DNA from 4 places in the Marinobacter sp. C1S70 genome. Region 1 is predicted to be linked to each of the others. Evidence: predicted binding sites of a transcription regulator. Region 1 holds the regulator's gene; each other region holds the start of a gene.
The links. The regulator FliA, encoded in region 1, starts transcription of late flagellar genes. The targets are predictions, from matches to a motif close to CTAAAGTTTNNNNNNNNNNNGCCGNTAA.

Region 1 (7,791 bases):
TGAAGTCCTGATTGGGGGAAACTACGCTGTTGGTCTGGTGGTTTTCGCCATCCTTATGATCATCAACTTCCTGGTTGTCACCAAAGGTGCCGGCCGGGTGTCTGAGGTCAGTGCCCGCTTCACTCTGGATGCCATGCCTGGCAAGCAGATGGCGATTGATGCCGATCTGAATGCCGGGCTGATCAATCAGGACGAGGCCAAGCATCGCCGTTCGGAAATCGCCCAGGAAGCCGATTTTTACGGTTCCATGGACGGTGCCTCGAAGTTCGTGAAAGGCGATGCTGTTGCCGGTTTGCTGATTCTGGCCATCAACATCGTTGGTGGTGTGGCTATCGGCATGATGCAGCACGGGTTGGATTTTGGTCTGGCAATGGAGCGTTATGCTCTGCTGACCATCGGTGATGGTCTGGTGGCCCAGATTCCCTCGCTGTTGCTCTCCACGTCGGCCGCCATCATGGTTACCCGGGTAACGTCCAGCCAGGACATGGGTGGCCAGATCATTCAGCAGATGTTCAGCGCTCCCAAGGCGTTGGGTATTGCGGCGGGTATCCTGATTCTGCTGGGCCTGATTCCGGGCATGCCCCACATCGCGTTTCTCGGCCTTGGTTTGCTGGCCGCCGGCGCAGCCTGGTTTATCTGGAAGAAACAGCAGCAAACGGTTGAGGATGAAGGTGGCTTTGTTGGTCGTGGCGGCATGGCGGGTGGTGCGGCCCGGCAGGGTGCGGAAATTTCTCCGGATCGTCCGGGCGGCGAGGGGCAGGCACTGCCGGCGCCGGGGGAAACCCGCGAGCTCGGATGGGATGACGTGGCCACGGTGGACATTGTCGGGCTGGAAGTGGGCTACCGCCTGATTCCGCTGGTAGACAAATCCCAGGGTGGACAATTGCTCAGTCGGATCAAGGGGGTTCGTAAGAAGCTTTCGCAGGATCTGGGCTTCCTCATGCCCTCGGTGCACATTCGCGACAACCTGGATCTTATGCCGAACGTCTACCGGATTACCCTGATGGGCGTGACCATTGCCGAGGCCGAGATCCATCCGGAGCGGGAGCTGGCCATTGATCCGGGGCAGGTGTTTGGCAAAGTTGAAGGCATTGCCGGCAAGGACCCCGCCTTCGGCCTGGACGCCATCTGGATTGAGTCCGATAGGAAGGATCAGGCCCAGACCCTGGGTTACACCGTGGTGGATGCGAGTACCGTGGTGGCGACACATCTGAATCAGATCCTGCAGAAACACGCTCATGAACTGATTGGCCACGAAGAAGCCCAGAAGTGGCTGGACCAGTTGGAGAAGATTTCGCCCAAGCTGGCGGAGGAACTGGTGCCGACCACGATTTCCATCAGCATCCTGTTGAAAGTTTTGCAGAACCTGTTGAAAGAAGAAGTGCCGGTGCGGGATATGCGCTCCATTGCCGAGGCCATCGTGAACGTGCATCCAAAGAGTCAGGACCCGAAAGTACTGACCACGGTAGCCCGCCAGGCGCTGCGCCGGATGATTGTTCAGAGTATTTGTGGCAACGACGCCGAAATCCCTGTTATCACGTTGGATCCAGACCTGGAACAGTTATTGCTGAAGTCTGTTCAGCAGAGTCAACAATCCGGCGGTCAGGATGACATTGGTCTGGTGCTTGAGCCCAACATGGTGGAAAAGCTGCAACGATCCCTTCAGGACAGCGTGCAGCGCCAGGAAATGCTTGGCAAGCCCGCCATCCTGCTGGTTTCGGGGCCCTTGCGGCCAGTATTGGCGAAGTTTGCCAGCTACGGGGTAGAGCGTTTGCATGTGCTCTCTTACCAGGAAATCCCGGATAACAAACAGATCACGATAGTCGCTTCTGTGGGTCAATAAACCGACGGAGCATCGCGGAAAGCCAGAGTGCTTGCCGGTGGGAGGATGAAACAGCATGAAAGTAAAACGGTTTTTTGCGCAGTCCATGGCTGAGGCCCTGAAGCAGGTAAGCCACGAAATGGGGCCGGATGCCGTTATTCTGTCTAACCGCCGCGTTGATGGTGGCGTTGAGATCGTGACGGCACTCGACTACGACGAAAACATGGCGCGCCAGCGTCTGGGCGAAAGGGCGGTTGAAGCCACCAACGGCTCCCGGCTGGCCGAGATGCAGGCGGAGCAGCATCGTCGGCTGGAAGAGGAGCTGAACCGGTCCCGCAGTCGCATTCGTGAGGTTCGGGAAAAGCGCGCAGGAAGTGGCGCCTCAGGTGGCGTGGCGTCGTCCTTGTCTTTCGAGACGGCCGATTTTCCGGCGTCACGTCTCAGTGATGAAGCGCTGGCAAAGCCGGTTGCGGGTAGCGAATCAGGCGCCGGTGGCTATGCCGATGAACTGGCCAGTATGCGTGCCGAAATCAGCTCTCTGCGTGATCTGGTCAGTGGTAAGGCTGCGACTGCCACGCCGGCCGGTAACAGCGCAGTTCAGCAACGATTGGCCGAGCGCCTGCAGGAGTTCGGTTTGGGCGCGGAGCTGGCCGGCTCTCTGTCCCGTCGGCACCGGGCCGGGCGTCTGGAGGACGGCTGGAAGCAGTCACTGAAAATGCTGGCGACCGGCGTTCGTACCGGTCGCGAAGACTGGCTTGATGCCGGCGGTATCTATGCCCTGGTCGGGCCAACCGGGTCTGGCAAAACCACCACCATTGGCAAGCTGGCGGCTCGATACGTGCTGGAGCATGGTCCGGATTCGTTGGCCCTGGTCACCACCGACCGCTACCGTGTGGCCGCTCATGAGCAGCTGTTCGTGTTCGGCCGCATCCTGAATGTGCCCGTGCGTGTGGTGGATGAGAGCCATTCCCTGGATGACATTCTTGATGAATTATCGGATCGACACCTGGTGCTGATTGACACTGCCGGCCTGACCAGTGCCGACCGCGGTTACCAGGAACAACTGGCGGAGTTGGCTCGCAGCGATCACAATATCCGTACACATCTGGTGGTCTCCGCCACCAGTCAGCCACGTATCATGAAATCCGTGTGGCATTGCTATAAGATGGCAAGCCTTGCAGGCTGCATCATGACCAAGATTGATGAGGCCCTGACCCTGGGCGAAGCGCTCGGGTTCGTTATGGAGACCAGCTTACCGGTGGCCTGGTACACCGATGGCCAGAAGATACCGGAAGATCTCCAGAGGGCGGAGGCCATTCCGTTGGTGCGCCTGGGCGTAGAACGGCTTAAGGCTGTGCAGAGCGCACAGGCAGTCGCCGAAGGTGCCTGAGCCTCGTTGGCGACAGAATAAAACACCGGCACGCGTGCCCGTACAAGAACGTAGTAAGAGACTGATAACAGTATGAGCAGACCACATCCGGTTCAGGTGATTGCGGTTTCCGGCGGCAAGGGCGGTGTCGGCAAGAGCAATGTTTCGGTCAATCTCGGTATCGCCCTGGCCCAGAAGGGGCGCCGGGTTGTCTTGCTGGACGCGGATCTCGGGCTCGCCAACATCGATGTGTTGCTCGGCATTACCGCTAATCGAAATCTGCAAGACGTACTCAGCGGCGATTGTGATCTGAAAGACGTGCTGGTGAATGGTCCTGGTGGTATCAAGATTGTACCGGCTTCCTCCGGCACCCAGCGTATGACCCAGCTCAGCGCCATGGAACATGCCGGCCTGATCAACGCTTTCAGTGAGCTGGGCGATCAGATTGACGTTCTGATTGTGGATACCGCCGCAGGTATTTCTGAATCGGTGGTCAGCTTCCTCAGGGCATCGCAGGAACTTCTGCTGGTGGTCTGCGACGAACCTACCTCCATTACCGATGCCTACGCGCTGATCAAGCTGATGAACCGGGATTATGGCACGAACCGCTTCCGTATCCTGGCAAACCAGGTCCGCAATGAGCAGGAAGGCCGCCATCTGTTTGAAAAACTGACCCGGGTCACCGAGCGTTTTCTGGATGTGGCACTACAATATGTAGGTATCGTGCCTTACGACGAGGCCGTCAAGAAAGCCGTCCAAAGACAGAAAGCGGTATTGGATGCCTATCCGAGGGCGAAAGCCTCGCTGGCTATCCGGGCTCTGGCCGAAAAAGTGGACAGTTGGCCTTTGCCGTCCTCTCCCAGGGGGCATCTCGAATTCTTCGTGGAGCGGCTCGTCGAAGTCTGATCTGAATCCAGTCCTACAAGAAAACCGGATACATGACATTGGCGAAAAATCTGGGAATTTACCATCAGGCCGGCGCCAGGAGCCCTTCAGCCCTGATTGAAGAGCATGCGCCGCTGGTCAAGAAAATCGCCCTTCATCTCATGGCCCGGCTGCCGCCATCAGTGCAGCTGGAAGACCTTATGCAGGCCGGTATGATTGGCCTGCTGGAGGCCGCGCAGCGCTATTCTTCCGGCAAAGGTGCCACCTTTGAAACCTACGCAGGGATTCGCATCCGCGGCGCCATGGTGGATGAGATCCGCAAAGGCGACTGGGTGCCCCGCTCAGTGCATCGCAACGCCCGGCGAATCGCCAGTGCTATCAAGCAGGTGGAAGATCGTACCGGGCGCGAGGCCCAGGATGCCGAAGTAGCTGAAGAGCTTGGCATTGGTCTGGACGAGTACCATGCCTCACTCGCCGACGCTAACAGCGGTAGACTTTTTAGTCTTGATGAGCTCAATGAATCCGGCGAGCTGCCGATAGAAGAAGCAGAAGCGAGTGATAATCCGCTGGACGGTATTGCTTCAGGCGCTTTCCAGCGAAGTCTCGCAGACGCCATTGAGCAGTTGCCTGAGCGTGAAAAGCTGGTATTGAGCCTGTATTACCAGGAAGAGCTCAACCTCAAGGAAATCGGTGCGGTGCTAGGGGTCAGTGAGAGCCGGGTAAGCCAGATTCACAGCCAGGCGGCGTTGCGACTTCGCAGCCGGCTGGCCGAGTGGCGGGATGGTGACAACGACTGATCGGCCAGGTGCTGTGTTTCTCTCTCAGCAAGCTGTGTAGCTTTTGGTAAACGATGCTTTACAACGTGCGCAAACACCACACAATAAGCGCTTAAGGTAGCAGCCTGCTAGACTTCCAAAAGGCTGAATGAATTCCGGGTGTTACTGACTGGAGGTCCCATTGGACAAGAACATGAAAATTCTCATTGTGGATGACTTCTCCACAATGCGACGCATCATCAAAAACCTGCTGCGAGATCTCGGCTTCACCAATACGGATGAAGCAGACGATGGCAACACCGCGTTGCCCATGCTCCGAAGCGGCAAGTATGACTTCCTGGTGACTGACTGGAACATGCCCGGCATGTCGGGCTTTGACCTTCTGAAGGCTGTCCGTGCTGATGAAAACCTGAAGAACCTGCCGGTTCTGATGGTAACGGCAGAGGCCAAGCGGGACCAGATCGTGGCTGCGGCTCAGGCCGGGGTGAACGGGTATGTGGTCAAGCCTTTCACGGCAGCCGTGCTGAAGGAAAAGATCGAGAAAATCTTCGAACGAATCCAGTAACCAGAGGTCGGATGGCTCGCCATGAGTGATACCAAACAGAACCATCAGGGCCTTGATCCGGAGGTGGCGGAGAAGCTTCAAAAGCAGGCCTCCGACCTGGCCGAGAATGTAAACGCCGGGAATTATGCCAAGGCGATGACCCTGATCAATGAACTGAGCGAGGTTCGCGATCAGAGTCTGTATCGGGAAGTGGGGCGACTGACCCGCAGCCTCCATGAGGCAATCCGGAACTTCCAGATAGACCCGCGTAATGCCGAGCAGAAAGAAGTGCTGTCGAAGATGAGCGACGCTTCTGACCGTCTGGCCTATGTGGTTCAGATGACCAGCCAGGCGGCGAACCGCACCATGGATCTGGTTGAGGAAAGCATGCCGGTGGCTCACGCCATGCGGGATGAAGCGGTTTCCCTGCGGGATGAGTGGCAGCGTCTGCGCCGTCGTGAAATGGAGCCTGCGGAGTTTCGGGAGCTTTACGGTCGCATCGACAAGTTCTTCGCTGGCCTGACGACAGACTCCGACAGTCTGTACCAGAACCTGTCGGAAATCCTTCTGGCTCAGGATTTTCAGGATCTTACCGGTCAGGTTATCCAGAAGGTCACCGCGTTGGTGAAAGAGGTGGAAGACAACCTTCTTGGTCTGGTGGTGATGGCCAGCCACGTTGATCAACTGACCGGCACAGTGCATCAGATTGAAGAAAAAGAAGAATCGGCCGAAAAAGGGGTAGGGCCCCAGATCAAGGCCGATGAGCGGGAAGATGTAGTTTCGGGACAGGACGATGTGGACGATCTGCTGTCCAGTCTCGGATTCTGATAATAAAGAGGGTGACGCATGGCGTTAGATGCTGATGAAGAGATCCTGCAGGACTTCCTGGTAGAAGCCGGCGAGATACTCGAAAAGTTGTCGGAGCAGCTGGTGGATCTGGAGCAGCATCCCGATGACAGCGATCTGCTGAACGCCATTTTCCGTGGCTTCCATACCGTGAAAGGGGGCGCAGGCTTCCTTCAGCTGGAGGCACTGGTTAATTGCTGCCACTCTGCGGAGAACGTGTTTGATATTCTCCGGAATCACAAGCGCAAGGTAACACCGGACCTGATGGACGTGGTGCTGGAGGCGCTGGACAACGTTAATGCCATGTTCGAAGAAGTCCGCAACCGGGAAGAACCGACGCCCGCGCCGGACGAACTGATTGAAGCTCTGGATGCACTCGCCAAACCCGAGTCCGAGGATGCACCGGCGGTGGAAGCACCAACCCCGGCACAGGAGCCGTCGTCTGCGGATGTCGGACAGCAAGGGGATCAGGGCGATATCACTGACGAAGAGTTCGAGCAGCTGCTGGACGCGTTGGCGGATGAAAAATCCGATGGCCAGAAACCGGTCGGCAACGAGCAGGTGAGCACCCCGGCAGAATCCGCCGGCGGCTCAGACAGTGATGAGATTACCGACGATGAATTTGAGGCCCTGCTGGATCAACTCCACGGCAAGGGCCAGTTTGCCGGCGCGCCTGCGGAAGATGAAGCGCCCAAGGCAGATATCGACACCAGCGGTGGCTCGGAGAAATCATCCGGTGACGCCGATCTGATTTCCGACGACGAATTCGAGAACCTGCTGGACGAACTGCATGGCAAGGGTGCAGGCCCAAGCGCGGGGGCTGCCGCAGGTGAGCCCAAGCCTGCGCCGGCTCCATCAAGCAAGGCCGAACCAGCCCCGGAACCAAAGAAAGCGGAAGCCAAAGCCGAGAGCAAGGCCGCTGCCAAGCCGGCCCCTGCGCCTGCACCTGCCCGTGAGGCCGCACCAGCGGGCGAAACCACGGTTCGGGTTGATACCAAGCGCCTGGACGACATCATGAACATGGTGGGCGAATTGGTGCTGGTACGGAACCGCCTGCAGCGTTTGGGTTCCGAAAGTGAAGACGAACACATGCACAAGGCGGTGGCCAACCTCGACGTGGTGACCACGGATCTGCAGGCTGCCGTCATGCAAACACGGATGCAGCCGATCAAGAAAGTATTCGGCCGTTTCCCGAGGGTGGTGCGTGATCTGGCCCGGAGCCTGAAAAAAGAAGTGAACCTGGTGATGCACGGTGAGGAAACCGACCTGGATAAAAACCTGGTCGAGGCGCTGGCCGACCCACTTGTGCACCTGGTTCGAAACTCCGTGGATCACGGTGTCGAAGCGCCGGACGTACGGGAGAAGGCAGGAAAACCCCGAGCCGGAACCGTGACCCTGTCGGCGGAACAGGAAGGCGACCATATTCTGCTGTCCATCGTCGACGACGGTGCGGGTATGGATCCCAATGTCCTGCGCCGCAAGGCGGTCGAGAAGGGTCTGTACGATCAGGATGCGGCAGACCGCCTTACCGACAACGAATGCTTCAACC
Region 2 (7,791 bases), on a different contig from region 1:
CTGTCTGCCAGCCATCTCGCATAGTTGATCCAGGAGGCAAAGACATTGTCCACCACCTGCGGCCACACCACAGGATCGGTAAAATTGCAGGTCCAGATCAGTGTCGCAGAATCGCCCTTCATCTTCAGGCGGGTGGTGCCCATATCCCCCACCAGCTTCTCATAGGGCGCAATACGGGTAACCGCTTCCCCCAACGTGGCGCAGCTCATGGTGATGTAACCCAGCACACTGTAGGAACCGGGTTGCACATAGTCGCCGGTCTCCAATCCCAATACCGGGTTACCGGTATGTTCGGCCAGCAAGTGAATAAATGCCTGGAGCTGTTCGCCGTCGATTCGGCCCTCATCGGAATCCAGGATCTCCGGCTTCAAACCCGCCTTTTCAAACAGCGGATCAACCGCGATACCTTTGGCATCGGCGTAGCGAACATACTGCCGCAAAGCGGCGACGGAAGCTGTGCCCAACGCATTCATGGTGACGACTTTCGTTGTTGGAATTGTTTGAAAAGTATAAACAAAAACGCCCGGTTATGAACCGGGCGTTTTCAGGGCATCAACAAACCATCAAAGCTTGCGGCCTTTGCCAGCGGCAATCCGCAGGCGCAGCGCGTTCAGCTTGATAAAGCCTTCCGCATCTTTCTGATCGTACGCACCCTGGTCTTCTTCAAAGGTGGCGATCTTCTCATCGAACAGAGAATCGTCAGACTTACGGCCGACCACGTCCACATTGCCCTTGTACAGCTTCAGGCGAACGGTGCCGTTCACGTAGTTCTGGGTCTGGTCGATCAGCGCCTGAAGAGCCTCACGCTCCGGGGACCACCAGTAACCGTTGTAGATCACCTCGGCATAGCGCGGCATCAGGCTGTCCTTCAGGTGTGCCACCTCACGGTCCAGAGTGATGGACTCAATGGCGCGATGGGCGCGCAGCATGATGGTACCACCCGGGGTTTCGTAACAGCCGCGGGACTTCATGCCCACGTAGCGGTTCTCGACGATGTCCAGGCGGCCAATACCATTTTCACCGGCCAGCTTGTTCAGGGTTTCCAGTACCACGTGGGGCTTCATTTCCTGACCATCAACGGCAACGATGTCGCCCTTCCTGTAGGTGAGTTCCACGTAGGTGGGCTTATCCGGCGCGGCTTCCGGAGACACACTCCAGCGCCACATGTCTTCCTCGGCTTCCGCCCACGGGTCTTCCAGGTTGATGCCTTCGTAGGAGATGTGCAGCAGGTTGGCGTCCATGGAGTACGGACTCTTGCCCTTCTTCATTTCCACCGGGATGTTGCGCTCTTCACAGTACTTGAGCAGCTTCTCGCGGGAGTTCAGATCCCACTCACGCCAGGGAGCGATCACTTTCACGCCCGGCTTCAGGGCATAGGCGCCAAGCTCAAAACGAACCTGGTCGTTACCTTTACCGGTAGCACCGTGAGAGATGGCGTCTGCACCCGTCTCATTGGCAATGTCGATCAGGCGCTTGGCAATCAGCGGGCGGGCGATAGAGGTACCCAGCAGGTACTCGCCTTCGTAGATGGTGTTGGCGCGGAACATCGGGAACACGTAATCGCGCACAAACTCCTCGCGCAGGTCCTCAATGTAGATTTCCTTAACGCCCAGCGCTTCGGCTTTCGCACGCGCCGGCTCCACTTCCTCGCCTTGGCCAATATCGGCGGTAAAGGTTACCACCTCACAGTTATAGGTATCCTGCAACCACCGAACGATGACGGAAGTATCCAGGCCACCGGAATAGGCCAGCACCACCTTTTTAATATCAGACATGCCCTTGCTCCAGACTGAACAGAATGGATGTGTTGAAAAGAAGGGCAACATTGTACGGGATGGCGGGGGGAATGGCTATAAAGCCCCTACCCTGCCAAAGGATAGGGGCGCTATGGAAGGCAAAAGTGCCGGTTTAGCCAGCGGCCTGGGATTGCTGGGTTACCACTTCTTCGCGGATGCCGTCCCAGCCTTCTTTGATTGAACGAAGTAATTCAATCACTTCATCCAATTTCGCAATATCATTCTTGGCGTTGGCCTGCGACAAAGCACGCTCCATATAGTCATAAAGCGCCTCTAGTCTCACCGCTAAGTCGCCACCGTTATCAAAGTCCAGGAAACCGCGCAGTCCTCCAATAATTTCAAGAGCCTTGCAAATGAGCTTGCCCTTGCCCTCAAAGTCCCTTGCCTGAATCCTTGCCTTTGCCATGTTTATGCGCTCAATGGCTCCGCTGTAAAGCAGCTGAATCAGTTTGTGCGGGTCTGCATCAGTGATACTGGTTTGGGTGTTTACGCGCTGGTATGCCTGTAAACCGTTCATAATCAACCTCTTTCCGCGATATTCTTTGCCGTTTTAGGGACGACAGAAATCAAACTTTCACCTTTAATTACCGCTACTATTCTGCGGCGCCAAAGCTGCCAATTGCTGCTGTACATAATTGCCGGTACTTTGAATCTGAGAAATCAACTGATCTGCCGCAGAAAATTGCCGAATCAACCTTTCCTCATAACTAGCGATCCGGTCATCTAGCTCAAAACGCTCATCTTCAATACGCTCAAGTGTCTTGCTGAGACCTTCTGTTCGGTTTGCCAGCGTGCCGTCACTGGCCAAAAACTTTTCAACCGAATCCACCATCTGGCGTGCAATTCCATCCCCACTTTCCGACTCAGAAAAAAGCGCCGTCACCCCATCCGGATTAGCTTTTAGCTGCTCTTTGAACTTAGTCTGATCAAATTCAAGCTTACCACTGCTCGGATCCGTCGTGATGCCAATATCTGCCAACATACGAACCGGCGAATCTTCCAGCCCCGTCGGAACTGACGTCAGCATTTGGCGCAACTCGCTCTGAATGGCACGGATCGCCGAATCACCATTCAAAACCCCGCCTCTTTCAGACGCAGGGTTGTATCCGGCAACACTTTTAACCTGATCTTGGAGCGTATTGAACTTGTCGACGAAGGCCTGCACCCGGCCAGTCACCTCATCAGGATCTTGAGCAATTTTAACCGTTGAGGTTCCGGTTTCCGTCAGAGTGAAAGTGACACCATCAACAACGCCCTCGACAGTGTTGCTCGACCGCGTCACTTCAATACCGTTGATATCCAAAATCGCATCTTTAGCAGCTACGGTTTGCTGCATATTAGAAGTAACGCCATCAAAGACAAACTGAGACAAGCCACTCATGTCGATGTCATTACTATCGTTATCTGCCACCGAAATCGAGATCTCATTGGCGGTACCAGATTCATCCGACGACATTACCAATCTATAACCACTACCGGTGTCCACGATACCCGCAGAAACTCCGGCATTTGCACCGTTAATGGCTTCAGCGATTCCCTCAAGAGTATTATTAGACTCGTCAATGACAATATCCGTTGCATTGCCTCCCACGTTCAAGGTCAACGTACCGGTTCCGACTGGAGTGGTATCACGATCCGTAAATTCAGTAGAAGCCAAAGACTGAGCACGAGCCAACTGTTTCACATCTAGGTTATAACTGCCCCTGTTCGCTTCAGAAGACTCAACATTGACACGAACTACGGATTCATTCGATGAAGAAGCAGTATACGCGCTCATACTGTCAGACTTGCTCAGCGCTTCCATAGGAGAGCGCAGAGCTTCAAGAGCACTACGAATCCGTCCATAGGCAGAAATTTTTGCCTGGGTCTCAGATTCTCGCCGGTCGAGACGCATTTCAGTTGGCGCGCGCTCTGCCTCAATGAGCTGGTTAACCAGATCATTGGTAAAAATACCCGAACCGGCTCCTAACGATGAAATTGCTGCCATAAATCTGCCTCCTAAAAAGGCTTTTGCTACGACCTAGTTAACGGCCGAAGGCGGCAAAGCTTTGCCACTTTCTCAACGATTTAATGTTACAGTTCGTAACAACAAAACCAGCTATAAACAAAATCACCGCCAGATCCTTGCGGATGCGGCGGCGCTGAACAACCGTAACCCAATGCCGGCCAGCGGCAAAAAATCACACCTTCACATTGAATAACGTCAGCGGTTCATCCTGCTGCAATTTTTCTGCCAACCTCAAAGCAACCTCATCCGGAATCTGGCGAATAACTTCTTGAGTCTGTTGATCAACTACCTTGACGATGGTTTGCCCTCGTTCGCTATCCACCTCGAACTGCAAGTCCCTGCTGACCGACTGCACGTAATCGTTCAACTGAGACACCGCCTCATTCAATTGCCCGGCCGGTTCAACAGACCTCGCCATCACTTCGCCTGCCCCGGGCAACTCCTGGGGCTTAAGCGACTCCATCCGCGACGCTTGCTCAACTGATGAGGCTACTACCTGAGCGGAGACGAGACTACCGTCGTTCTGAGGCGACGCGTTTGCCCGAGCCGGAGACTGGCTACCGTAACGCACCAATTTGAGATCCGGGCTATTCAGGTTCACGTCATTCATGACTCACCTCACTTTCCTGATACGGCGCAAGCCGGCTCTCCTACATGGAAGAGCCGACGGTTCACCGTGCTACCCCAATTACTGCAGGAGGGATAGAACCTGATTTGGTCGAGCATTAGCCTGTGCCAGCACTGAGATACCAGCCTGCTGCAATACATTGGCCTTGGCCAACTTCGCCGATTCCGCGGCAAAATCTGCGTCCAGAATCCGACTTTGTGATGCGCTCAAATTTTCAATACTATTACCAAGGTTCGAAATCGTACTTTCAAACCGGTTTTGTACCGCACCCAGAGTTCCTCGCAAACCGTTAACGGTGTCGAGAGCCGCATCTACTTGGTCCAGCAAGGTTTGAGCGCCAGACACTGTAGAAGCCGTCGATGTGACGCTCAATCCACCAGCGGAAACCGCAATTGCGGTATCAATGCTAATTGAGATGCGATCCACTGCTGAATTATTAGCACCGACTTGGAATTGTTGTGACGTGAACGCGCCATCTAACAAGGCCGTGCCATTGAATTTTGTAACCGAGCCAATACGATCTATCTCATCTTTACGCTGAGCAACCTCTTGATTCAAAGCAATACGGTCTTTGTCACTGTTAGTGGCGTTCGCAGACTGTACCGCCAGCTCACGAATTCTCTGCAGGTTATTGGTCACCTCATCCAAAGCGCCCTCTGCCGTTTGCGCTAGAGAAATTCCATCATTGGCGTTCCGCTGAGCAACCGTCAACCCTCGAATCTGGGCGTCAAACTTGGTCGCGATCGCCAAACCCGCAGCATCATCTTTTGCGGAGTTAATCCGAAGACCGGAAGAAAGGCGCTGCAGAGCTTGATCACCTAAGTTTTGAGATTTTCCAAGCTGGTTTTGGGCGTTGATAGAGGCAACGTTGGTATTGATACCCAGAGCCATAGTATTTCCCCTTAATAACAAGTCATCACTTCGAGAAAAGGTCGTCGCCGAGAAACGCACCTTGTAGCTAGCGCGACCCTGTTATCTGACTTAACGACCGCACCAAGCGATGCTTTAGAAAAAAACGACACTCTTTTGTTAAACTTTGTAAATTGAGGCGGCTGAGTTATGACCACCCCGGCTCCTTTGACTCGAAATTCATTTTCATCCAAGGATCTTCTTCCAATCGCTCTTGCTCAGCTACAACCCCCGAAAAATGCTCGGCAACTTCATCAAGGAACTTCAACAGCCCCTCCCGCCAGGTTGTCATAAAAGCTGGCAGATCCTCATCCTCGCAGGCGAAACCATGACATAAAGCCACATGTACAAAATGCAGCACTGTTCCGCCTAAAACCCAACTTTGGTACTGCTGCGCCGCAGTAACCGGTTTTTTTTCCGTTAACCCGGAGGTTTTGGATACAAGACGGAGCGTATTCGCAAGCAAGGCCAAGTCCTTGCGGCCACGTAAACGCTCTTTTGAGATTATTTTTTTCAGAAGCGCCGCCCCCCTCTCCAATTCGCCTTCCACAGATGGCATGGCATCATCGAGGGTGGACCTGGAGATGCTCCGGCTGTTGCTCTCGATTAGATTTTCAAGGTCAGTCATCTCATCGTGAGTAAAGCGATTTACGGTTGACTCAAATTCATGTGGAGCCAACCAAAGTGCGCCCTCAACTGCAGCGCCATCTGAACAGTTGAAAACCTCTGTCTCTGGCGTCTTTCTTGCTATTTCTCGAAGAAAACCCTCAACATTGACCTTTGCTGCATAATAATCGAAGCGGGTTTGAACCACCCCAATTCCAGAGGCCGCAGGCACTGAGAAATCCTGCCTTTTAGATTCGCCTACCCACTTACGAAGCCCAGCCGCTACCTCACCGACAGCTTTTTCGCCATATACCGAATATGACGAATGATCATGAGCATTATCTACATAACCAAAATCCGTCCCGAGCATGAATATCTTTCTACAACCCAAGGTATGAAGTATCGATAACGCTGCATTTACACAGGTCGGGTTACAATTAACAAATCCGTCCTGACCAACACCAGCCAACCACGATAGAGCGCTATCAAACCTATAAAATGTGTAGGCTCGGCCAAACAACGAAGCAACCTTGGGATTGACTTCATTGCCCGCCAACAACGTGATTTCCTTCAACAGATCACTGCCAAGTTCTGAATGAAGCTCGTAGATCATGTAATTCGGATCTAGTTCAACATGCAAATCAGGCTTTATCCCGGCGGTTAAAAGCGGCCGAAGCCCTGTACCGGCACTAACAACGACAACCCGATCCCTGATCGCCACGAGGCTGCTTAATCGTTCATCTAACGAGGGTCCACTGCCAACGATTACTACCGGCTTGTTGTGACCACTGAGGTTTCTCCGTGGAAGATACTTGATTCCAAGGCGACAGTTGGCCATTGAATTTTTTAGGCGCATCAACTCGTCGTCGTAGTTCGACCAGCTCGCAGCAACAAGCGCAAGGTCCCGACCAACATCCATAGCGACTCTCGCTAACTCAATGTCCGCTAGGTGGTTATAGTAGAGCGTTGTGTAAGGATAAAGTGGGACACTATGGGCCAAATGCCGGGATAATAGATCCCTCAGTTCCATCTCGCTGGAGGCAAAACCGATCGCGAAGTTTAAGGAAAAACCTTTCTTTTGAAAGGTAGAACAGATCTTTGCCCAGTCTACGGTGAACAAGCTCAACGCAAATTTTTCAGGCTCCCTCTCCACCACAATGGCGTTAACTATTGTCGCTTGCTCAACCATCGATTCGATATGGAATCCTAAGCCACACCCCAGGAAAACAATCGAAGGAAACACGCTGCCACGCTTATAGCCTTGAAAATTTTCAGGGGTTACTGGACTCATCTCTATAATTCTTTGAATGCTACGCGCTGCAAACCTCTGTTTATTGTAAGAACTAGGCCAAGCCGGACTATACGTCAGGAACCTCCTATCCGGGCGATGCTCATTTAAAAAGTCACGCACCTCGTCACGTGAGTATTCACGCGCGAGCCCTCGATAGCATGACCGGCCATCGAACGTCATATCGATATCCTTTTCACCAGGAGTGACAACCAACTCGGCGCGGGTCAGCATCAGGTTGTCAAGCATCTGATAGATGCGCGGAAGATGAACCTTGAAATAGTTGAGATTCTTCTCCTTTTGCTGCAGGTATATGCGCGCCGGATCATCTTGATGGCTCACCATTAGGGCTATCTCCGTAAATTCCAAAAATATGTTTCAGGCTGGCATGTACTTTGCCAAAACAGGTTGTTTTTTACCACGCGTTTAACAATTGTAGTGGTCAACTAATCCCGGCCAGTATTTTAAGGTTTTCCTCAGCCGCAACGGGCGAAATGCCACCGTTGAATACGTGAGGCCGCTGCCGGTTGTAGTAGTCCATCAAGTAGCTCCCAAC
Region 3 (7,791 bases), on a different contig from region 1:
CAGCCGGAACCTGGGAACCAGAGCCCTTCGCACTGGACCGGCATGCCGGCAATACGGCTTGCTTCGCCGGCTTTCACGGCCGCCAGCAGATTTTCAGGGTAGGTGTTGCGTTCCAGAAATCGCCTTTGGCGATCGTGTTCCTGATCCGTTGCTGCAAGCTGCAGCAAACCACTTGGGTGCCAGAACTCGCCCTGCCAGCGTTGGTAGAAGCGTTGACTGAAGGAAAGTGCGGTGGCCGCGAGCTCTGTCTGATCGTTGTACTCGACACCGAGTTTTACATACAAAGCCCCCTGGTCATTGCCGGAGGCGCCCGCGCCGGGGCCATTGGCCTGGTCGATAAGCACTACCGGAACGCCCCGTTCTGCCAGATTGCGGGCCAGGGTGGCACCGGCAATTCCGGCACCAATGATGGCGATGGGCTCCGCTCCTGCGGCGGGTGCAACGGCCTGTTCCGCCGCAGGAAATCTGCCGGTCAGCATCTCCCGCTTGCGGCCGAAACCGGGCACTTTCAGCATGTCAAAGCCCTCATCGGCGAGAGCGCGACGAATCCGACCGACCGAAGTAAAAGTGGCAAGGGTGGTGCCCGGTTTACTGTGAGCACGAATCTGCTGAATGGCCTGTTCGAGCCACATGTCGGGGTTCAGTGACGGCGCAAATCCATCCAGAAACCAGGCGTCGGCCACGAATTCCAGTTCGTTCCAGGCGTCCAGCACATCGCCAAAATAGAGGGTAAGCCTGATGGCGCCGCCGCCAAGCACCAGGCGGTGGGTTCCTTTTATCAGCGGAGGGTAGTTCTCAATCAACTCCCGGGCCAGGGGCTGCAGCCCTGGCCAGCTGTCCAAGGCCTTTTCCAGATCGGCCAGAGACAGGGGATAGCGCTCGACCGAGATGAAGTGAAGAATTGCGTGGTCTTGCTCGTCGGGGCGTTGAGCGAGCCACTCTGCCCAGGTTGCCAGGAAGTTGAGCCCGGTGCCGAAACCGGTCTCCGCGATCACAAAATGGCTGTTGCTGTTCAGTGCTGCGAATCGCCCGGGCAGTTCATTTCTGTCGATGAACACATAACGGGTCTCGGCCAGTCCGTCATCTCGGCTGAAATAGACATCGCCAAAGCGGGCCGATTCAGGCACTCCGTCTCGCCATATCAGTTCCGCCGGTTCCATGGCCGGCGGAAGAAGGTCGGGGGTCATGGGGCTCAGTTGTCTTTCGTGATTTCTTCGGCGGACTCGATAATGACCGGGCTCACCGGGACATCGGCCATGCCACGCTGGTAGCCGGTCTGAACCCCTGCGATACGATCAATTACACCCATGCCCTCGGTAACCTTGCCAAAAACGGCATAGCCCGGGCCTCGCACTCCGGCATTCAGGAAATCATTGTTGGCCACATTAACGAAAAACTGGCTGGTGGCAGAATCCGGCGCATTGGTCCGGGCCATAGCGATGGTGCCGCGAAGGTTGGGCAGGGTGCTGGTGGCTTCGTTCACAATCGGGGCTCTGGTTTGTTTGCGTCCAAGATTCTCATCGAATCCGCCGCCCTGGACCATGAAGCCGGGAATCACACGGTGAAAGATGGTGCCGTCGTAAAATCCGTTGTTTACGTAGGCCAAAAAGTTTTCAACGGTTTTTGGAGCGACGTCGGGCCGCAGCTGAAGCACGAATGCGCCTTCCGTCGTCACAAAGCGGACCTCCGGAAGTGCTGTTTCTTCGCTCTGGGCCATGGCTGGTGAGGTGGTCAGCAGAGTGGCAACGAAGGCAAACAGGACAGACATCACAATCGAGATGTGTTTTACGGTATTTGTCATTTTAAGGCAGCTCTCTGTTACAGGTGGTGACCAGAATACTGAGATAATCCGGTTATTACGAAGTTTGAGCAGATCTTAACAGATCATTACGCCATTAAGGGTAAATCAGAACAGCATGCTCAGAGGTTGTGGGCTACGCTTCACTTGATTGTTGAATACCGGGCCGGGTTGTACGGTGATCACTGATACTGCAGGAGGAATCTGGTGAGAATCCGTCAGGGTTTTGAAGAGAAATCCCGGCTTGGCCGGTTGCTGATCAATCGTGGCTATCTGTCTGAAGGTCAGCTGGAAGAAGGACTTCGTGCTCAAAGGGAAACCGGCCAGCGCCTCGGTGAGGTGTTAATCGCTGCCGGCTGGATCTCAGAGCGGGAGCTCCACCGGGTACTCAAGCATCAGTCCCGTTACCGTAACGCAGCGGCACTGGTTACCATGGTCACTCTGCCATTTCAGCCCCTGGTTTCACTGGCGTCCAGCAACACCAACGCAGGGCAGATTGGCGCTGAAGCGGGCGAGCTCTATGCACGGGGCGATCTCACGCCCTTGTCGGAAGAAGAAATGTCAGGGGTGTCTGCTCAAAGCGGTATCGGCCTGATGGAGCGCCTGGAGGCGGTTTCTTCCATGCCTGGCAGCGCCAGGGACAATCCCTCAGGTGACTCTCCCGATGTCGACGTGGTGGAAGGAATCAGGTTGGCGGCCAACGTGTTCGTGCCGGTGCTCAGCTTTCTGGATTCCGACCTTACGATTTCGGGTGTGCATTACCGGGACTCAGAGCCTCGCTACTCGCTGCAGGAAGACGGAGGCCTGCGGCTGGCATTTCCTGAGCGTATTGAGGAAATCCGGATGGACAACATTCGTGTGATGGGCGGGCAAACACCGCCCATGGGCAATGTCAGTATCCGGGATATCCGCTTTCACCCCGATTCGCAGATGACCATTTACACGCGCTGAAAGCCGTGCCCTGAAACGAAAAATGCCCGGAAAATCTCCGGGCATTTTATTTTCTCTGGGCGCTTGGTGTATCAGGCACTGGCCAGAATATTGGTGCTTGAGACGTTGGTCTGCTGGCCTTTGGCGCCATAGAGCTTCTGCTGGGCGGAAGCGCCTCGGAAGATGTCGGTAAGGCGTGACAGGCGCTTTTGCAGATGCCCAAGGATTCGGCCGTTGTTCTGGTTCACAGCCTGACATTCGCGCAAGTGGGTGTCTGCGTCTTTCCAGAGTTGGTGGAGCTCATCCATGCCCGCGGCCCGAATGAATCGTGATGGCTCTCCTGCGTTGGGCTTGTAGCCCATATTCACCAGCAGGTGAATTTTCTTTTTGGCGCGTTCACGAACGCCTTCAAGAATCTGGTTCTTCCGGCTGGTCATTTCTTGCAGGGGCTGGATATCCGCAGAGGAGAGCACGGATTTTTCCTGGTGGAGAAGTTCCGCCAGCAGCTCAAGCTGGCGGATATCTTCCTGAAGAATCGCTTTCAACTGTTCATGTGCGTTCATGCTTTACTCACCCGAAAATGCTTTTATCCATCTCAAGCATTTTCTGGGCCAGTTTCTGAGCATCTACCTTGTAGGTGCCGTTCTCAAGAGCAGAACGAATCTGTTCGATACGATCATCGTCCATTTCGGGGTAATCCCCCAGCTTCTGCTCAAGTTGCTTCAGGTTTTTTGCCTGATTGCTCAGGTTCACATTTTCACCGCGGGCAGCGGGGCTTTGGGCCTTGGCTTGTTCGCCAGTTGTCGCCTGTGAGCCCTGGTTGCCTGTGGCTTTGTCGGCCGTGGTGCGAGTGGTGTTGACCTGGCCTGGGCCAATTCCATTTAAGTCAACTGACATATCAATACCTGCTTGCCTGGGGCCACATCAAAGTGGCGTATTCGGGTTTATATCTACTTAACGGCAAATCCGCGCCATACTTTAGTTACAAAACGGAAAACATTTGCCGCTTTTGCTACTTTGCTGCCTTACATCGGAATTTCGACCCGCCCGGGGCCAACCGCACGGGCTTTGACTGTCCGGGACGAGCGGAGATTCTCTACCAGAACCTGCTCTCCAACCCCTGCACTCGCCAGTGCTTTACCGCGAGAAGACACCGAAAATGAGCCTGAACGCGCGGTGATAATAACATGATCGCCCCGCTCAATCGCGTTGGGGGCTTCAAGGAGATCCGGGGTCATTACCGTGCCGGCATTCACCGGGCGGCGCATCATCATCCCTGAAATGGACTCTTTGCGGGTGAGTACTCCGCGGCGACTGGCGTTGATCTGAACCGAATTTACGGTTACCAGATCCTGTGTCAAACGCTCCCCGCGCGCCAGGGGGCGAGCCGCTACCAGGGCAGGGCCATGAACCTCAACGCTGGTGGTCACGTACATTTTCCAGGGGCGTTCACCACTGCAGGAAACCAGGACCGACGGGCTGGTGGTCTGTAGCGGATCGCCCGCAAACTCGGCGTTCAGCCCCTGGTTGCAGGCAGCAAGGGCGATGCGGCTGTCGATAGCGCCAACTTCGTAGCGGCTCGTGTAGCCCTCGGCAGCAAGGGTTCTGGACCACTCTGCCAGGAACGTCTGGGCGGCGTTACGGATGGTTTCAGCAGTGGTACGTTCTGAAGACTGAGTGACCGGGCTCAGTAAAAGGCACAATGCAGCCAAAAAGATGATTCGCATACGCACCGGTTTGTCCTATGCTGTCTGTATCTGTGTGTTTTGTCGAAATTCGTTAAGGATTCGGGTTCTTGGGCCGTTAACCCTTAACAGGTCTGCAGGCGTCAAAGAATTGTCTTGGACATGCCTGAAACCACCTTACAATGATTTAAGCAATATTGATGCCGGTATAGGCACGCCAGGAGTAAAGCATCATGGCAGGGGTATTAGACAGCGTTAACCAACGCACCCAGCTGGTCGGTCAGAACCGGCTCGAACTCTTGCTGTTCCGTTTACGGGGGCAGCAGATGTACGGCATCAACGTATTCAAGGTCAAAGAGGTGCTTCAGTGCCCCAAGCTGTCATCGATTCCCAACAGCCGGAGCGTGGTTCGAGGGGTTTCCCACATCCGCGGTGAAACCATTCCGATTATCGATCTGAGTATGTCGATTGGCTTGCCGGGTATACCGCAGGAACAGCTGTCCACCAGTTTCGTGATCATCACGGAATACAACCGTAAAACTCAGGGCTTTCTGGTAACGGGCGTAGACCGGATTATGAATATGAACTGGGAAGACATTCTGCCTCCACCGAAGGGTGCCGGAAAGGATGTCTACCTCACGGCGGTTACCAAGATTGACGATAAACTTGTAGAAATCATAGATGTAGAAAAGATTCTTGCAGAAGTTTCTCCGCTCAGGGAAGATGTGACGGAAGAGCTGGTCAGCCGAAGTGCGGAACGGGTTCCCGGCCATTTGCCCGTGCTGGTTGTGGATGATTCTTCCGTGGCTCGCAGGCAGATTGAGCGCTGTTTGACCGCTATCGGAATGGAAGTGGTTACCAAAAACGACGGCAAGCAGGCGCTACAGTATCTCAAGGAGATTACCCAGGACGGTTCAAAAGCAAGCGACCACCTGTCTTTGATTATCTCTGATGTTGAGATGCCGGAAATGGACGGCTACACCCTGGTTACCAGAATCAAGGAAGATCCGGCGCTGAAAGAAATGTATATCATGCTGCATACCTCGCTGAGTGGCGTCTTTAACCGGGCGATGGTGCAGAAAGTGGGCGCAGACGATTTCATGGCGAAATTCAGCCCGGATGAGCTGGCCGAGCGAGTAATGGAGATTATTGATCAGCACTAGTGCTCGGCTGACGGTTTCACCCACGAAGAGATCCAATGAAAGCGGACATGACGCCCCAGGAATACGAAGCCTTTAAAAAGTTCCTGCAGGATGCGTGCGGCATTCTGCTGGGTGATAACAAGCAGTACCTTGTGAAGAGCAGGCTTCGGCGGATACTCGAAGAAAACAGCCTGAACTCCCTTGGAGAGCTTCTCGAACGATTGCAGAGGCCTGGTCGGGCGGGTTTGCGCGAAGTGGTCATCGATGCGATGACCACCAACGAGACGCTGTGGTTTCGGGATAATCATCCGTTCCGGATTCTGCAGGAAAAGCTCTTGCCGGAGTTCGCCGAGCGAAATTCACTCCAGCCCCTGAGAATCTGGTCTGCCGCCTGTTCTACTGGCCAGGAGCCGTATTCTGTAGCCATGGTGGTGGACGAGTTCCGCCGTACCCGGCCTGGTAAGCTACGGGATGTAAAAATCACCGCAACGGACATCTCCAAAAGCGTGCTGGAAGTTGCCCGCCGTGGCGAATACGAAATGATCGCCATCGGCCGGGGGCTTTCCCCGGAGCGCCAGAAACACTTTTTTACCCCCTCGGCCAACGGTGGGTGGCAGATTCGCCCGCAAATCAAGTCCATGGTGGAATTCAAGGAATTGAACCTGCTGGACCGATACATGCTGGGCAAGTTCGACATCATCATGTGCCGAAATGTGCTGATCTATTTCTCGGCGGATCTGAAAAAGGACATCCTTACCCGGCTGCATGGGGCGCTGAACCCCGGGGGCTACCTGATTCTCGGGGCCTCCGAGTCTTTGAACGGGCTTCCCAACCTCTATGAAATGGTTCAGTGTCATCCAGGCATTATCTATCGCAAAAAATAGCCGGGAACTGTTAAATGCGGAGTAGGGTACCGATGTGGAGAATCTGAACCTCCGGCATCTCTATTATTTCTGGATAATTAGCCGCGAAGGCTCCATTGCCCGGGCCAGCGAGGTACTCGACCTGGCTCCCCAGACCCTCAGCGGCCAGCTTGCGACCTTTGAGGGCGCGGTGGGCGGCCGGTTATTCAGCCGCGAGCGCCGGCAACTGGTACTCACAGAACTCGGCCATATGGTTCGCAGTTATGCCGATGAAATCTTCGAGCTGACCGGCCAGTTGTCTGAAACCTTGAGGGCGGGGCCTGAACACAGGCCGCTTTCGCTGTCTGCGGGCATATCGGCGTCTATCCACAAGCTGATTGCCTATTACCTTCTTCACCCCGCGATGAAACTGAACCGGCCCGTGCAGCTTGAATGCCGGACCGGCCGGACTGAAGATCTCCTGCTGAGCCTCAAGCGCAAAGAGCTGGATGTGGTGCTGACCGACAGAATGCCCCAGGCTGAATCACCTGAGCGGTTTGCGGTTCATCCGTTGTCCCGGTCTACCATCAGTCTGTTCGCTGCACCTGAACTGGCGGAGAAACTCAAAACCGGTTTTCCTCATTCCCTCAACCACCAGCCGCTGCTGGCGAACGCCACCGATGCGCCGTATTTCGAGAAACTGATGCACTGGTTCAACCTCAATAATGTGCGAATGAACCTGGTTGCCCGAGTCGATGACAGCGCCCTTATCAAGGTGTTTGGTCGCGAGGGAGTTGGTGTATTCGCCGCCCCTACGATGATTCAGGATGAGGTGTGCCGGCAGTATCAGGTGGCTTTGATTGCTTCGCTCGATGAAGTGACAGACCAGCTGTTCGCGGTTACCCGAAGCCGCAAGCTGGCCCACGAGGGTGTGCGGGCAATCTGTGAGGCTCGTCAGGGGATCTTTGAGCGCTAGGCGCCAAGCTGTTAAATCCTCGAAAAAGTCGATGTTTTTTGTTTAAGAAAACTTATTTTATCGAAGTTTGCGCTGCCCCATCATGGGACCGTATTCCGCAGTATCCAGAGGAGCGCAGTTATGAAAACGATTCACAAGTTCAGACTCGAACCTGGTAAAGAGCCTACCACCCTGACCTTGAGAGAGGGCTATGAAGTGGTACGCTGCGAGTATCTGGTGCCGCATAAGGCGGTTTTCCTTTGGGTACAGCAGCCATTGAATGTAACCACTCCCACGGTGGAACGGCAGTTCCGGGTAGCAATGTCGGGTGAGCCGGTTCCTGATCGGTTCCAATACATCGATACCGCTCTTGATCCGTTTGGTCCTGAGGCCTATCACGTTTTCGCTGTGCCAGCGGGGGAATTGCTCCTCACTGGTA
Region 4 (7,791 bases), on a different contig from region 1:
TATGCAGCCCGGTAAGTTCATCCTCCAGCGCTGCTGCCCTGGCTTTTTCGTGGGCTGCCCGCAGCTCCAGCTCCATCTGTTTACGTTCGGTAATATCAGTGGCAATCTCCAACCTTACCAGGCGGCCATCGGTCCAGCGGATCGCCTGGTCACGGCACTGGTACCATCGTTGGTCCAGTTGATTCTGGAACTCCCAGACATGGGGTTTGTTGGGCTCGCCCTGATCATTGATCAGCAGGTGATTGGTGCAGAAGCTGCATGGGCCGTCACCGTTCTGAAGCACCTGCCAGCATTTTCGGTTGCCAACGTCACCCCAGATCTGCCGGCCGTAAGCGTTCATGTACAGCAGATCGTGTGTTGTAAAATCGGAGACGTACACCAGGGCATCCAGATTATCGAGTACGGCCTGAAGACCTTCCGGGGGTGTTTCCTCGGTGGCTGGCGGTGTCTGATCCCGGTGAACGGGCAGATTCAGTGACGGAATGCCGGATTTCATGGGGTGTGCGCTGTCTGTTTTTTATTCAGTTTAATTTCCAGTATGGCTTTTGTCATACGACGCTGTCTGCAAAAGCGTGTAAGGTTTGCGGACATTACCTACGTTGGCCGGACAGCCGGGCCAACGAAATTCTGGCTTCATGAGGGTTTGGAAAGGGATGAAGGTGTCCGGGGAAAACTGCCCCTGCGGTAGCGGGAAAGCCTACCTGCTGTGTTGTCAGCCCTGCCATGCAGGCGCGCCTGCCACCACACCGGAGGCGTTGATGCGTTCCCGGTTCAGTGCCTTTGTGGTGAAGGATGCCGATTATCTGCTCGAGACCTGGCATCCGGAGACCCGGCCGGCGGAACTGGACCTTTCCGGCTCACCGGAATGGGTTTCGCTGCAGATACTCTCCTCCAGTGCCGGTGTCGACACGGGCCGGGTTCACTTCCGGGCGGTCTATCGTGCCGGTGGTGGTTGGGGTTATCTGGAAGAGCGATCAGACTTCAGCAAAGAGAATGGCCGCTGGTTCTACCGGGAGGGCGAAACCCGCGAGGGAATGCTGAAGCCCGGTCGAAACGACCCCTGCCCCTGTGGCAGTGGTCGCAAGTTCAAGGCCTGTTGTCTTTAAACGTTCTATTCGAATTTCGGCAGATCCGGCTGAGCGACCTCTTTACCCGCTTCCAGCCAGGCGTCAAAGCCGCCTTCAATGGATTGTACGTTCATATAGCCCATCTCTTTCAGCGCTTTGGCGCTGAGTGCTGCACGGCCGGAGGTTTTGCAGTAGAGCACAATTTTCATCTGCCGGTTCTCCAGCGCGGGGTCGTTGGTGAACTTGAATTCGAGCATGCCCCGGGAAATATTCACGGCGCCCGGAATATGGCTGGAGCGGTATTCATCGGCGTCCCGCACATCCAGCAGCAAATCGGCATTTTTAATGGCCGCCTCGGCGTTGGCCAGCGGCACCTCCTGAATCTCTTTTTTGGCTTCGGCAACAAGGTCGTGGGCAGTCTTCATGGCAGTTCCCTTTGAGCGTGGGTGTGTCTTTTCAGGTTACGGCATTTACCACGGGCGAGTCACCTATAGGTTGTCTGTGACTAAGGCATGAGCCTTTGCCCAGCGGGTTTGTGCTAGATTGACGGGCCTGACAATGAGGAAGCTATGAAACCGCTGAATGACACCACCAAAGGCGTGGTTTACGGGTTAGGCGCCTACACCCTTTGGGGAAGCTTTCCCCTGTATTTTGCCCTGTTCAAGGGGATCCCTTCCTGGGAGGTGCTGATCCATCGGGTGATCTGGTCCTGCCTGTTTCTGGCCGTGGTCATCTCGATACTCAAGCGCTGGCCGCCGGTGGTGGCGGCACTGCGAAAGCCGCGCCGGCTGGGGTATGTGCTGGGTTGTGCCGTGTTTATTGCCCTGAACTGGGGTATCTATATTTATGCCGTGGAAACCCGCCATGTGTTGCAGGCCAGTCTGGGCTATTTCCTGACGCCGTTGGTAAATGTGGCCATGGGGCTGCTGATCCTGGGTGAGCGTATTTCCCGGCTGCAGGCCGCGGCGGTGGGTCTGGCGGCGGTTGCGATTCTCTATCAGCTGTTTCTGCTGGGCGAGCTGCCGTGGATTACGCTGGTACTGGCGTTCAGCTTCGGCACCTATGGCCTGATGCGCAAGAAAGTCGAACTTGATGGCCTTTCCGGTCTGTTTGTTGAAACGCTGTTATTGCTGCCGTTGGGCTTGCTGACCCTGGCCTGGCTGTCATCGCAGGGGCTGTCGCACTTTTCGGACAGCACCTACAGCGCATTGTTACTGGCCTCCAGTGGCGCGGTGACCGCCATCCCGCTGCTGGCTTTTGCCGGGGCTGCGCGCCGTTTGAAGCTGTCTACCGTGGGCTTTCTTATGTACATCAACCCCACGATCCAGTTTCTGATCGCGCTTTATATCTTCCATGAGCCGCTTAGCACCGCCAAACTGGTGAGCTTTGTGATGATCTGGGGGGCGTTGGCAATATACTCGTGGTCGGCCTGGGTGGGCCGATCGAACAGAGAGGTTTCGGCATGAAACAACCCATCAGCGGCTATCACAAAGACGGGGAAAACCACTGGGTAGCGCAGCTGGCGTGTGGCCATAACCAGCACGTGCGACATGATTCGCCCTGGGTAAACCGGCCCTGGGTTGTCACGGTGGAAGGTCGGCAATCCATGTTGGGGGTTAAGCTGGATTGCCGGAAATGTGATGACGATGCGCCTGCGGATGTCCGTCCGGAGAGTCCGGAAGGACCTCAGTCTCCCGATTAGGCCAGGGTTTCCAGATAGGCTTCCAGTTCGTTGGCGAGCCAGCCCACCACGGCGCCCCCTTGCGCCTGCTCCGACTCCAGCGCACTGAACACTTTCCACCAGCGGGCGCTGCGGTGGTGGATGGTTTTCAGCTGTTCCTTGCGCAATGCCTCAGCAATCAGGGGTAAGGGTAAATCCGCCCAGCCGGCGCCATCAATCACCGCATCACGCATCAGTTCGTATTGGGTAAAGGCGAGGTAGTTGGCGGTTTCCGGGGATTCGGCCACCAGTTGGGCATCGAGCATGTAGGCCAGGGTGATTTCCGTGTGGCTGACCAGGTCGTCCTGAGTGACCCGTTTCAGTTGGCTCAGGGGGTGGTCCGGAGCTGCCACGGTGAGCATGCGCACATCAGCCAGTTCCCGAAACCATTGATAACCTTCGTTCAGCAATTCCGGCATCAGGCCATAGGCCACATCCACGGACTGGTTGCGAACCAGCGGCGCCAGTTCCCGGGGCGAGGCAAGGTAAACCGACAGGCTGGTCTGGGGGAAGCGTTGTTTCAGCCGGCGCAGAATGTCCCGCCAGATATCTTCCGGAATGGCATCGTCCCGGGCAATGCGCAGGACCGATTCGGCACCACTCAGGTGGTGCTGGCAGCGAGCCCTGATCTGGCTGGCAACCTGGTCGAATCGCCGGCAGTCGGTCAGGATGGACTGGCCGATGGCCGTCAGGTGCAGTTGATTGCCGCTGCGTTCAAACAGCTCCACCCCCAGTTCATCCTCCAGGGACGCCAGCACGGTACTGACGGTGGTGCGGCTGCGGTTCAGTTCCCGGGCCGCCGCGGCCACGCTGCCGTTGCGCACAACCGAGAGGAAGGTCTTGATCTGTGACGTTTTCATGGTTTGCTCTTTGCGACGGATTTTCCGTCGCTCAGCGACTCACACCTGTTGAATGATGCCGCTAATATGGCAGCAATTCTCAGGAGGTCAAAATGTTTACTTCTCTGGCGCGGGAAAACCTGGCGCTGACATTATCAGCGGTGGGCGCGGGCCTGTTTGCGCTCGCCGGTATTACCTGGGGTCTTTGGGTCGATTCCCTGGTTATTATCTTCGATGGTGCCTATTCCCTGATCAGCCTCGGGTTGTCGCTCCTGTCACTCTATGCCGCCCGCCTGGTTCGCCGGCCGGCCAATGACGATTACCCATTCGGGATGGGGGCCGTGGAGCCGCTAGTGATCGCCGTGAAAGGTCTGGTGATTGCAGTGGTGTGTATCTTGTCGCTGGTATCGGCGGTGGTGTCGCTGCTTCAGGGCGGCCGTGCCGTGGCGGCGGACATGGCAATGATCTTTGGTGCGGTGAACGTGGTGGGGTGTCTGGCGGTCTGGGCGTATCTACGGTGGTCAAGTCTGCGCAATGGTTCGGGGCTGGTGCAGGCGGAACAGCGCCAGTGGCTGATGGACAGTGCCCTAAGCGCTGCCGTAATGATTGGTTTTGGCGCGGCCTGGCTGCTGGAACGCAGTCATTGGGCGGAGCTGGCCGTGTATGCCGACCCGGTAATGATGCTGGTGATTTCGGTCTACTTTATGACGGTGCCGGTGAAGATGGTTCTGGAGTCAGTTCGGGAGCTGTTGCTGGCGGCACCGAAAGACGATGCACTGGACGACATCCATGAGACCCTGGAAGACCTGGGCCTGAATCCGGAACAGGTCCGGGTGGCCAAGCTCGGCCCGAACCTTCTTCTTGAGGCCTCAGACGTTCAGTCCACCCATAGCCAGTATTTGCCTGCGGGTATTGGCTTTCTCTTGCTCAAGTTTGCCAGTCAGTGACACCCCGTCGCACTCCGGATGGTCGGCGAGGAATCGTCGGGTCAGCTCGATCTGGACATGCAGATCCTGGAAACGGCCGTACAGATCCTGTCGCTGGCGTAGCTCTTTCCGGAATGGCTTGCTGTACCGGGCATCCAGTTCCAGAAGATAGCGGATACGCTTGAGGTTCTTGCGCAGCTGGTGCAGGGCTTCATCCGGAGCGGTGTGCAGCAGTTCTGCGGTTTTTCGGTTGAACTGCTTCAGGCGGCGGTTTGTCGCGGCCTGGATGTCTTTTTTCCGCAGGTTTGCAGCCAGCTTATGAAAAGATTTGGACTCAATATAGTCTTGCCAGCGCGACAGGCTTTGCTGGTAGCGTTTCTGGCCAAGGCGTTTGGCCAGTTTGCGCTGTGCTTTAGATGCCCTGAGCCGCGCCCAGTCGGTCAGCGTGGTGCAGAGTTGTGGGTTGTCGTGGCACAGCTCGGGGATATCCTGAAGAAATACGTGCAGATCCCGCAGGGCGCTGGTGGCCCGGGCATGTCGCTTCAGTTCTCGGATATGCTCCTGTAGTTGGCGATCGCCGGTAATCTCGGCCAGGGGTTCGGCAATGGCCCGACTGCGGCGAAGGGCAATGCGGTATTGGTGCAGGAATTCGTCATCCAGCCCCAGCATCACCCCAGGGGTCAGAAGTTCCAACTGGTTGTTCAGCTGCTGTAAAACCTCCGGGAGCGTGTTCTGGTCCAGATCAGTGGCGTCGGGACTGGCTTTTCGGTTCTTGCGCCGGAATTCGTTGTAACTGAAATCACGAGGCGTCAGGAAGGTTTCCAGTGCACCCTTGTTTTTGTCCACTTTCTTCCAGTGCCTTACCGGCAGCCGGATCTCCAGGATACTGGCGGTTGGCAATTCGAACGGAGCCTGGGGTACCAGAAAGGCGGCCAGTTCGAGTAATGCCGGGTTGTGGCCGATGAGGGTGATGCGGTTCTGAGCGTTATCCAGATTCTGCAGCCAGCGTAATAGACGCCGGAAGTCGAAGGTGTAAAGCTCGTTTTCGGTGCGGACATGGGCCGGCTGGTCGTTGACGCTGAGTGCACCTGCCAGCGTTTGCTGGGCTCGCACAGCGGGGCTTGCATAAATGGCACCGGACAGCGCGCCCAGGCATTTCATTGCCCGCGCGAGCGGCGCAAGCTGGCTTTGGCCTCTGTCATTCAGTGGGCGTTCCTGGTCGCAGAGGCTGTCGTCGTTCCAGCTCGATTTGGCGTGGCGGATAAGAAAAAGCCGTTTCATGCATGCTTGCTCATGAGCTGAATGTTCAGACCTTAGTCTGACACAGCCTCAAGTCGTTTACATGACGGCCGATACGTATTTAGACGTATGACACTGATATGACGGGCTTGTTTACATAAAAACCTGTTCCTGACCTGCGTTTGGTATACAGCTTTTAACAAACTGCAACGGAGTGCGGGTTGCGTTTGTGCATAATCAAAGGATTACAAGAAATGACCCCGGAGCGAAGACCATGACCTTCATGAGCAACCTGACCATCAGAACACGGCTTCTGATTGGTGTATTGGTGCCTGTACTGATTACGGCTGGAACAGTTGCATGGATTACGGCGAACCAGATCCGGGCCAATGGAGAGGCAGAGTTGCAACGCCTCGAGCAGGAACTGTTGGAAGCGCGCAAGGAAGGTTTGAAAAATCTGGTTGAAACCGCGAAATCCGTGGTGCTTGAGGCCAAGTCCACTCCCGGTTTTTCGGAGCAGGAGGCGCAGGAAGAGGCGCGAGAGCGGTTGCGGTCAATCAAGTTCGGTCAGAACAACTATGTCTTCGCCTACGATCGCAGTCTGTTCAATCTCGCCTATGCACCGGACCCCTCCAAGGAAGGCCCGACTACCAATCCGAACACCCAAAAGCTGGTTCGCGGGTTGTTTGACGCGACAGGTGACGATGGCTTCATGCCTTATGAGTGGACCAACCCTGCTACCGGCCAGGTGGAACCGAAAGTCTCCTACTCCACTATCATTCCGGGCTGGGACTGGATGATAGGTTCCGGCGTGTATGTAACCGATGTTCAGAGAGCGGTGGCCGCTGCCCGGCAAGAAATCGATGCAACCATGACGTCTGCTATGGGCTTCATTTTACTGCTGACCATTGTGGTGGTGGTGATTTCGTTGGTAATCGGGTTGGTCATTGGCCGCACCGTGACTGCGCCGCTGAACAAGGTCAGCGACATGATGCGGGAGATTGCCGACGGTGAGGGCGACCTGCGCCAGCGCCTGCCGGAAGATGGTAAAGATGAGCTGGCCGTTCTGGGCCGCCGCTTCAACCACTTCGTCATCAAGATTCAGGACACCATCCGTGAGGTCGGCTCTACCACCGACCAGGTGGCTTCGGCGGCTGAAGAACTCAGCCGGGTGGCGAATGAAACCCGCCAGTCGGTTCAGGAGCAGGGTTCGGAAACCGACCAGATTGCTTCGGCCATCAACGAAATGGCGGCAACGATTCAGCAAATCTCCGGCAATGCAAATGAGGTGGAAGGCGCAGCTTCCGATGCGGACCGCATGGCCAAAGAGGGTGGCGAGACCATTAATAGCGCTCAGGGGGCGGTCAATCAGCTGTCCCAGGAAATGGAAGACACCGCTCGCAGCATCAATGCCCTGGCCGAGAAGTCGAACGATATTCAGCAGGTGCTGGATGTGATTCACGCGGTTACTGAGCAGACCAACCTGCTGGCCCTGAACGCTGCCATTGAGGCAGCCCGGGCCGGCGAGCACGGTCGCGGTTTCTCGGTGGTTGCCGACGAAGTGCGCCAGCTGGCCAAGCGGTCAGCGGAATCGGCTGATCAGATCCGGGAAATGATTGATGGCTTTGTGGCGGAGTCCAAGGCTTCGGTGGAACGTATGAACAACTCCCGCAAGAGCTCGGAGGCGACGGTTGAACGCATCAATCATGCCACCAGTGCACTGAACACCATCGTGACGTCAGTGACCCAGATCCACGATCAGGTGACTCAGATTGCGACCGCCGCTGAACAGCAGAGCCAGGTGGCGGAAGAGATCAACCAGAACGTGGTGCGGATTGTCGACGCGGCCCAGCGCAGCGACACCGGCGTGACCCAGACCAATGAGGCCAGCCACGAACTGGCCCGGTTGGGAGAGAATCTGCGCGAGCTGGTTGGCCAGTTCAAGGTCTGATTACCCTCATAAGAAAGCCGGCCCGCCACATTGGCGCGGTCGGCTTTCG

Region 2: the regulator FliA is predicted to act here: its motif matches at 5,414-5,441, upstream of Q669_RS13720 (flagellin).
Region 3: the regulator FliA is predicted to act here: its motif matches at 3,683-3,710, upstream of flgM (flagellar biosynthesis anti-sigma factor FlgM).
Region 4: the regulator FliA is predicted to act here: its motif matches at 5,881-5,908, upstream of Q669_RS18050 (methyl-accepting chemotaxis protein).

The regions. Positions count from the first base shown of each region.
Region 1 covers NZ_AXBW01000018.1:60,720-68,510, reverse strand. Annotated here, with positions in the region: gene flhA (flagellar biosynthesis protein FlhA) at 1-1,843, shown strand, start outside; gene flhF (flagellar biosynthesis protein FlhF) at 1,899-3,212, shown strand; gene Q669_RS06095 (MinD/ParA family protein) at 3,285-4,097, shown strand; gene Q669_RS06090 (RNA polymerase sigma factor FliA) at 4,130-4,873, shown strand; gene cheY (chemotaxis response regulator CheY) at 5,034-5,417, shown strand; gene Q669_RS06080 (protein phosphatase CheZ) at 5,439-6,224, shown strand; gene Q669_RS06075 (chemotaxis protein CheA) at 6,243-7,791, shown strand, end outside.
Region 2 covers NZ_AXBW01000044.1:7,059-14,849, reverse strand. Annotated here, with positions in the region: gene Q669_RS13745 (AraC family transcriptional regulator) at 1-473, opposite strand, end outside; gene Q669_RS13740 (argininosuccinate synthase) at 564-1,775, opposite strand; gene fliS (flagellar export chaperone FliS) at 1,909-2,313, opposite strand; gene fliD (flagellar filament capping protein FliD) at 2,377-3,783, opposite strand; gene Q669_RS13725 (flagellar protein FlaG) at 3,977-4,414, opposite strand; gene Q669_RS13720 (flagellin) at 4,493-5,323, opposite strand; gene Q669_RS13715 (6-hydroxymethylpterin diphosphokinase MptE-like protein) at 5,490-7,580, opposite strand; partial or broken gene Q669_RS13710 (IS3 family transposase) at 7,678-7,791, opposite strand, start outside.
Region 3 covers NZ_AXBW01000040.1:2,306-10,096, reverse strand. Annotated here, with positions in the region: gene mnmC (bifunctional tRNA (5-methylaminomethyl-2-thiouridine)(34)-methyltransferase MnmD/FAD-dependent 5-carboxymethylaminomethyl-2-thiouridine(34) oxidoreductase MnmC) at 1-1,187, opposite strand, end outside; gene Q669_RS12125 (peptidylprolyl isomerase) at 1,193-1,801, opposite strand; gene Q669_RS12120 (hypothetical protein) at 2,006-2,749, shown strand; gene Q669_RS12115 (flagella synthesis protein FlgN) at 2,821-3,291, opposite strand; gene flgM (flagellar biosynthesis anti-sigma factor FlgM) at 3,299-3,625, opposite strand; gene flgA (flagellar basal body P-ring formation chaperone FlgA) at 3,754-4,461, opposite strand; gene Q669_RS12100 (chemotaxis protein CheV) at 4,647-5,576, shown strand; gene Q669_RS12095 (CheR family methyltransferase) at 5,612-6,439, shown strand; gene Q669_RS12090 (LysR family transcriptional regulator) at 6,474-7,373, shown strand; gene Q669_RS12085 (hypothetical protein) at 7,494-7,791, shown strand, end outside.
Region 4 covers NZ_AXBW01000084.1:81,260-89,050, reverse strand. Annotated here, with positions in the region: gene Q669_RS18090 (GGDEF domain-containing protein) at 1-496, opposite strand, end outside; gene Q669_RS18085 (YchJ family protein) at 636-1,106, shown strand; gene Q669_RS18080 (rhodanese-like domain-containing protein) at 1,112-1,492, opposite strand; gene rarD (EamA family transporter RarD) at 1,637-2,533, shown strand; gene Q669_RS18070 (DUF3565 domain-containing protein) at 2,530-2,769, shown strand; gene Q669_RS18065 (LysR family transcriptional regulator) at 2,766-3,647, opposite strand; gene Q669_RS18060 (cation diffusion facilitator family transporter) at 3,740-4,573, shown strand; gene Q669_RS18055 (CHAD domain-containing protein) at 4,496-5,833, opposite strand; gene Q669_RS18050 (methyl-accepting chemotaxis protein) at 6,066-7,742, shown strand.